2 linked regions of the Pseudobacter ginsenosidimutans genome follow. The protein of the gene in region 2 interacts with the protein of the main gene of each other region in a pairwise test. Links are inferred from orthologs where the notes say so. Each region holds a gene or a part of one and is shown on either strand. Other genes may lie near its edges.

The links. The genes of interacting proteins can lie anywhere in the genome.
Region 1: the proteins of accC (region 2) and ribD interact in binary tests that used the Escherichia coli proteins (3 or more experiments, as listed by UniProt). The link is inferred for Pseudobacter ginsenosidimutans from one-to-one orthologs.

The regions. Positions count from the first base shown.
Region 1 is NZ_CP042431.1:7,409,990-7,412,833, forward strand. It holds ribD (bifunctional diaminohydroxyphosphoribosylaminopyrimidine deaminase/5-amino-6-(5-phosphoribosylamino)uracil reductase RibD), read right to left. Parts: upstream 2,039-2,844; coding sequence 962-2,038; downstream 1-961. Other genes in the region: FSB84_RS29055 (hypothetical protein), read right to left, coding at 1-324; FSB84_RS29060 (IMPACT family protein), read right to left, coding at 348-965; prmC (peptide chain release factor N(5)-glutamine methyltransferase), read left to right, coding at 2,114-2,844. UniProt on the Escherichia coli protein: Converts 2,5-diamino-6-(ribosylamino)-4(3h)-pyrimidinone 5'-phosphate into 5-amino-6-(ribosylamino)-2,4(1h,3h)-pyrimidinedione 5'-phosphate.
Region 2 is NZ_CP042431.1:3,309,561-3,314,003, reverse strand. The notes cover bases 1,567-4,443. They hold accC (acetyl-CoA carboxylase biotin carboxylase subunit), read right to left. Parts: upstream 3,736-4,443; coding sequence 2,398-3,735; downstream 1,567-2,397. Other genes in these bases: efp (elongation factor P), read right to left, coding at 4,430-4,443; accB (acetyl-CoA carboxylase biotin carboxyl carrier protein), read right to left, coding at 3,774-4,265; FSB84_RS13415 (DinB family protein), read left to right, coding at 1,831-2,313; FSB84_RS13420 (hypothetical protein), read left to right, coding at 1,567-1,679. Also shown: FSB84_RS13425 (4-hydroxy-3-methylbut-2-enyl diphosphate reductase), read left to right, coding at 1-1,074; more of FSB84_RS13420, read left to right, coding at 1,254-1,566. UniProt on the Escherichia coli protein: This protein is a component of the acetyl coenzyme A carboxylase complex; first, biotin carboxylase catalyzes the carboxylation of the carrier protein and then the transcarboxylase transfers the carboxyl group to form malonyl-CoA.

The sequences.
Region 1 (2,844 bases), 4.1 Mb from region 2 along the record:
AGGCCAGGTAAGCCATTTAGCAATTTCAAACTTGATGAAGAATACTTCCACTTCAAAAGCCGGACAGTCCAATTCACCTGTCAATTCAAGGATTCGGGGAAGGAAATGCTTGAGATCAGGTTCCATGCCCCAGGTATAAAGGAGGCTGGTTGAAAAAAGACTTAGATCGTTATTGGTTAAATCCCGAAGGGGTTTGCTGAAAAGAAGGCCATTCATTTCTTCCGGGGTACCTTTCAACGGACTAACGCACATATTGATATCACCCGGATAAACAGAGAAGACTTCGTATAAACGCTCAACAGCTAATCTCAATTCCGCTGTCATGAATAAAGTTTGAAGTTGAATACTTAAGCATTCTTCCTTACCTCCACTCCCCTGATATCTTTAAACCGGTACAAAGCCTCTTCCATTCTGGCTTTGGGGATTCCGATCACCAGCTTGCAGAACAGCATCGCTTCCTGCTCTATTACGGTGCAGTTGAGTTGTTTTACGATCATCATCACATCGTTCATCATCGTGTAATCGAAGGTGAGTGTGTAGTTGGCTTCGATGGCTTTCTGAATGGCCGGTGTTACCTGCAATACCATGGAGGCTGCACTTTTGTAAGCATTGATCAGTCCGGGTACTCCCAGCAGGGTACCACCGAAATAACGCACTACTACAATCAAGGTATCCGTGAGCTGTTTGCTGTCTATCTGCCCCAGGATGGGCTTGCCGGCAGTGCCGGAAGGTTCTCCGTCATCGCTGACGCGAAAGGTATTGCCGTCTGTCCCTAACCGGTAGGCAAAGCAATGGTGAGTGGCTTTGGGATGTTCTTTCTTTACATCCTCCAGCCTTTTCTTGAAATCCTCCACTGATGCTACCGGAAAAGCATAAGCGATAAATTTGCTGCCGCGGTCTTTGAATTCGGCCACGCCTGATTTTTCGATAGTACTATAGAAGTCCTGCTCAATCATTGTTGTCATAATGATACCACCGGTCTTGAAAAGACCTGAATTATGTCTGTTAGAATTTGTTCTGTGTAAACCGATTCCGCCATCAGCAGCCTGGGTGCAGGCAATCCTGTTCCTGCTGTGAGGGCTGTGTTGGTGATCACACGGGCCTCGTCCCAATATCCTGAATCGATGAAGGATTGCAGCAAAACTGCGCCGCCTTCCACCAGCACACTGTTGATCCGAAGCTGGTGCAAACACTTCAATATCTGTGGCACCAGTTCTTTTTTCCTGTCGATCTGTATGTACTGAATTCCATTTTTTTCTCCCTGTCTGATGGCATTGATCACGATGGTCTTTGAACCATCGTTGAACAATTGCAGGGTTTTCGGCAATCGAAGATCTATGTCTACCACCAGCCGGATGGGATCAGGCCCATTCCAGTAGCGCGTATTCAGTTGAGGATCGTCCTGCATGGCAGTATTGGTGCCCACCAGGATCGCCGCTTCTTCGGAGCGCCAGCGATGCACAAATCGATTGGTGAGCGCATTGCTGATCAAAAGACGTTCCCCGGGAATGCCGGCAATGAATCCATCAGCTGTTTGCGCCCATTTCAAAATCACATAAGGGCGATAAGCCGTATGATATGTAAAGAATCTTTTGTTGAGTTCCTTTGCATCCTCCTCACAAATTCCCAGGATCACATCGATGCCAGCTGCACGCATTTTTTCTATGCCCTTGCCATCCACTTCAGGAAAGGGATCACGGCAGCCGACCACTACCAAAGGAATTTTATGACGAATCAGCAAATCTGCACAGGGCGGCGTTTTGCCATAATGCGCACAAGGCTCCAGGCTCACATACATCACGGACTGACTGATCAGGGCTTTGTCTGTTTCAGACACTGCATTGATGCAATTCACTTCTGCATGCGGCCCTCCATATTGCTGATGGTACCCTTCTCCGATGATCCTTCCATTATGCACCAACACCGCGCCCACCAGGGGATTGGGTGCAACATGCCCTGCTCCCAGAACGGCCAGTTCAAGGCAGCGCTGCATGAAGCGCTCATGCACCATTATGGATGGATCGGCGATGTTCAGCATTAGAAAAACTAAGGGGATGATTGGATAACGCCTGCAAATATAACGGTTTCCCGCGGCACACCTTAACTTTGCGCCATGACCATCCAGGATGCCAGAGCATATCTCCAATTACAACTCGCTGCTGTATACGAAAACAGGGAAGCCGCCAATATCGCCGATTGGGTATTGGAAAGCCTTACAGGACTAAGCAGGAGCGCAAGACTGGTTCGCCAGCAGGAGCATCTGACTACGGATCAGAAGGCTTTATTCGATCAGCATCTCCCGGACCTCCTCCGCCATCGCCCCGTTCAATATGTGCTGGGAGAATCCTGGTTCCATGGCTTACGTTTCCATGTAAACGAAAATGTTCTGATCCCCCGCCCTGAAACAGAAGAACTGGTGGACTGGATCATCAATGAACACCAGCACCAGCAACTACTACGCATACTCGATATAGGCACAGGCAGCGGCTGTATTCCCATCGCCCTGAAAAAAGCATTGCCGCAGGCTACCGTATACAGTTGCGATGTGAGCGCAGGCGCACTGGAAGTGGCAAGGAAAAATGCCGCTGATCTTGAAGCGGAAATTCATTTCATCCAACAAAATATCTTAGACGATTCACTTTGGGAGCAACTGCCTGAAGTGGATCTCATCGTTTCCAATCCTCCCTATATTCCTGAACACAACAAGGAGAGCATGCATGCCAATGTGCTGGAACATGAACCACACCTCGCTTTGTTTGTGAGCAATAATGATCCGCTCACCTTTTACAGGGCTATTGCAGAATTATCCGGAAAAAAACTGAAAGAAGACGGAGATGTGTATGC
Region 2 (4,443 bases):
GGTTTCTGCTATGGCGTGGAAAATGCCATCGAGATTTCTTTCCGCACTATCGAAGAGAATCCCGGCAAACGCATTTTCCTCCTCAGCGAAATGATCCACAACCCGCAGGTGAATGCAGACCTGATCGAAAAGGGCGTTGAGTTTTTACAGGACACTTACGGGAAACAGCTCATCCCCTTCGAGCAGCTCACTGCTGATGATGTGGTGATCATCCCGGCCTTCGGCACTACGCTGGCCATTGAAGAAAAACTCAATCAGCTGGGCATCCCTACAGAAAAATACAATACTACCTGCCCGTTCGTGGAGAAGGTCTGGAACAGAAGCGAGCAGATCGCCAAAAAAGGCTACAGCATCGTGATCCACGGCAAACCGAAACATGAAGAAACCCGCGCCACATTTTCACACGCCGCTTACAATGCACCTGCAGTGGTGGTGAACGATATGAAGGAAGCAGAATTACTGGCCGCATTCATCACCGGCACTGCCGATCCTGATGAATTCTACACCCTGTTTGCAGGCCGCTTCTCTGAAGGTTTCGATGTAACCAAAGACCTGCAGCGTATCGGCGTGGTGAACCAAACCACACAGCTGGCCACCGATACACAGGCCATTGCCGATTACCTCAAACAAACCATCAGCAATCATTATGATCTCGATGAAAAGACTATCGGGGAACGATTTGCCGATACCCGCGATACGCTCTGCTACGCCACTAACGACAACCAGACCGCCGTTACACATATGCTCCACACTCCGGCCGATATGGCCATCGTGGTGGGCGGATACAATTCAAGCAACAGTACACACCTGGTAGAGCTCTGCGAGCTCAAACTGCCTACTTATTTCATCAACTCTGAAGAGAAACTGATCAACGGCAAGAATATCCTTCATTACAATTATCACCAGAAAGATGAGCAGTTTGTGGTGGACTATCTCCCTGCTTCTTCGCCTGCCAGGATCCTGATCACCAGCGGCGCCAGTTGCCCCGATGCACTGGTAGAAGGCGTGATCCGCAAACTGGCATCCTTCTACGGCGTTGAGAACAAAGTAGATGAGCTGTCGCAGGATTTCTGATACCCACATTAAACTTCCGGCCTGCTTTCCCCTCTAAGTACTGCACCCCACGGGGCCCGCAGAACAATATTATCTCTCATCAAAAAAGGTATACATGAAATGCCCATAAATGTAGCATCCCTTTGAATGAACATTTCAGGCATTCCATCTGACCATTAAAAACAATAAAAAATAAACAGATGAAAAAAATCATCGTATTGGCCCTTGCAGTGATTGGTGTTCAATTTGCTGCATCTGCCCAGGAAAAAAGAGACACTATCCGTTCTCATCATAAGTCTGAGGCCAGAGCCAAAATGAAGGAAGAACTGAACCTCTCCCAGGAACAAAGTGAAAAGATGAAAGCCATCAATGCAGACACCAAAGCAAAAATGCAGGCATTGCGTGACGATAAAAGCCTTAGCCAGGAAGAACGCGGCACCAGGGGAGCCGCTATCATGAAAGAAAGGAAAGAAAAGACCGATGCCATCCTCACTCCCGAGCAAAGAGAGAAAATGAAACAGTGGGGAGAAAAAGCAAAAGAGCACAGGAAAGGCGACAAAAAACATTGGAAAGACAGGAAGGATAAAGTAAAAGGCGAAAAAGCGAAAGAAAAAGAATCCAAATAGTCTGAAACCATAGCCACTTGAACGTGGACCACTTATAAAAGCGCCCTCCGGCGCTTTTTTTATTTTTGTATATTCATACTGACATAAGGCTGTCACTACCCCATCCCATCTTTGTATCAGCAAATCAATTTAAACTCTTAAAAATAATCATATGGTACGCACAGCAACCGCCCAGGTAATTACAGCCCGTCAGGTATTGGATCAATGGCAGGGACATAGACGTCTCACCCGGCGTGTAATTGCAGCATTTCCTGAAAAAGAATTGTTCGAGTTCAGCATTGGAGGCATGCGTTCCTTCGCACTGATGGCAGAAGAGATGATCAAGATGAGCGGCCCCGGCGTAAAAGGGCTTGCTACCGGCATCTGGGAAAAACTGGAATGGAGGGAACAGACCTACAAAACAAAAGATGAACTGCTCAAGGCATGGGACGATACCACCGAAACCATCGAAGAGATCTGGAACAAGATCCCACCCTATCGCTTCCAGGACAATGATCTGGCCTTCGGCGAGTATGAGGGACCGTTATATGGTACACTTTTGTATTTTATCGATAATGAAGTGCATCACCGCGGCCAGGGATATGTGTACCTGCGAGCGCTGGGCATTGAGCCACCGGCATTCTGGATGAGATAACAACTATACACAGTATAAAAGAGAACGAGGTTGTCCCGCAAGTGGCAACCTCGTTTCTATTGAGATAAACTTTGTAAACCTGACTTATACCATCTTGAAACCTTCGAGGAATTTGGTATTGAAGTTTCCTGCGCGGAAATCTTCATTCCTCATCAGTTGCTGATGGAAAGGAATGGTTGTTTTCACTCCTTCGATCACATATTCACTGAGGGCGCGGCTCATGGTGTTGATGGCTTCCTCACGTGTACGTGCAACCGCAATGATCTTTGCGATCATAGAATCATAATAAGGAGGGATCACATAACCGGCGTACACATGCGAATCGATGCGGATACCGTGACCGCCGGGCTGATGCAGCGTAGTGATGCGGCCGGGGCTCGGACGGAAATCGTTATAGGGATCTTCGGCATTGATACGGCACTCGATGGCATGCATCTGGGGCTCGTAGTTCTTTCCGCTGATAGGCTCGCCCATAGCGATCTTGATCTGTTCCTTGATGAGATCGAAGTTGGTCACTTCTTCTGTAACGCAATGCTCTACCTGGATACGTGTGTTCATTTCCATGAAGTAGAAATTGCGATGCTTGTCAACCAGGAACTCGATAGTGCCCACACTCTCATAACCGATTGCGGAAGCAGCTTTGATAGCCGCATCGCCCATGCGCTGACGCAGTTCTTCAGTCATGAAAGGAGATGGAGACTCTTCCACCAGTTTCTGGTGACGGCGCTGAATGGAGCAGTCCCGCTCACTGAGATGACAAACTTTTCCGTAGCGGTCGCCTGCGATCTGGATCTCGATGTGACGGGGCTCTTCCACGAATTTCTCCATGTAGATGCCGTCATTCTTGAAAGCAGCGCCGGCTTCCACTTTGGCAGTATTGTAGTTATGTTCCAGATCTTCTTCTTTGAATACCACCCTCATACCTTTACCACCGCCACCGGCAGTAGCTTTGAGGATGATGGGATAGCCAATGTCTTTCGCCATGGCCTTGGCTTCTTCGAGGCTTTCGAGCAGACCTTCACCACCGGGAACCACGGGTACGCCTGCGCGGATCATGGTTTCTTTGGCAGTGATCTTATCTCCCATGGAGCGGATCTGATCAGGAGTGGGTCCGATGAATTTGATATTATGTTCACCGCAGATCTCCGCAAAGCGGGCATTCTCGGCCAGGAATCCATATCCCGGGTGGATGCCATCCGCATTGGTGATCTCGGCTGCGGCCATGATATGTGCGATGTTCAGATAACTGTCGGCACCGGCAGGGCGGCCGATACAAACAGCTTCATCTGCAAACTTAACGTGCAGGCTGTCTTTGTCTGCGGTGGAATAAACAGCTACGGTTTTGATACCCATCTCACGACAGGTACGGATCACCCGCAGGGCTATCTCTCCACGATTAGCGATTAATATCTTTTTAAACATGCATTCTTTTTGAAAATTTGACAAGCGAAAAAACCTTATCAGGCAGGTTCAACGAGGAACAGCGGCTGATCGTATTCAACCGGTGAAGCGTCGTCCACCAGGATTTTCACGATTTTACCGGATACTTCGCTTTCAATTTCATTGAAGAGTTTCATTGCCTCGATAATGCAGACTACTTTACCGGGAGCAATTTCTGAGCCTACTTCTACAAATACAGGTTTGCCGGGGGCCGGGCTGCGGTAGAAAGTTCCTATCATCGGGCTCTTGATAGTAATGAGGTTGTCTGCGGCGGGTTCTGCAGCTTTGGTTGCAGGAGCTGCTGGGTTTGATGCGGCGGCAGGCTGGGGTGCAGCTACTGCAGGTGGAGCATAGGCAGGCATGGCAGCATGCACAGGGGCAGCAATTACGTTCTGGGCTGGTTCTTCTTTCTGCTTGATGGTCAGCTTGAATCCTTTCTCCTCGATGCTTACTTCGCCGATGTTGGATTTGTTGATCATCTTGATCAACTCCTGAATTTGTTTAAAATCCATCTGAAAATAATTTTTTTTGACGGTTATTTCGGAAAAACAGGCGGCTAAGATAAGGCATTGTGAACTAATAATACCCAATTCGCCTATAAAATAGCGGCAGGCCCGTTATAACAAAAAGCCACCTCTGAAAGCGAGGCGGCCTCTGTAAATCTGTTATTTAGGAGTTATTCCTTTACGC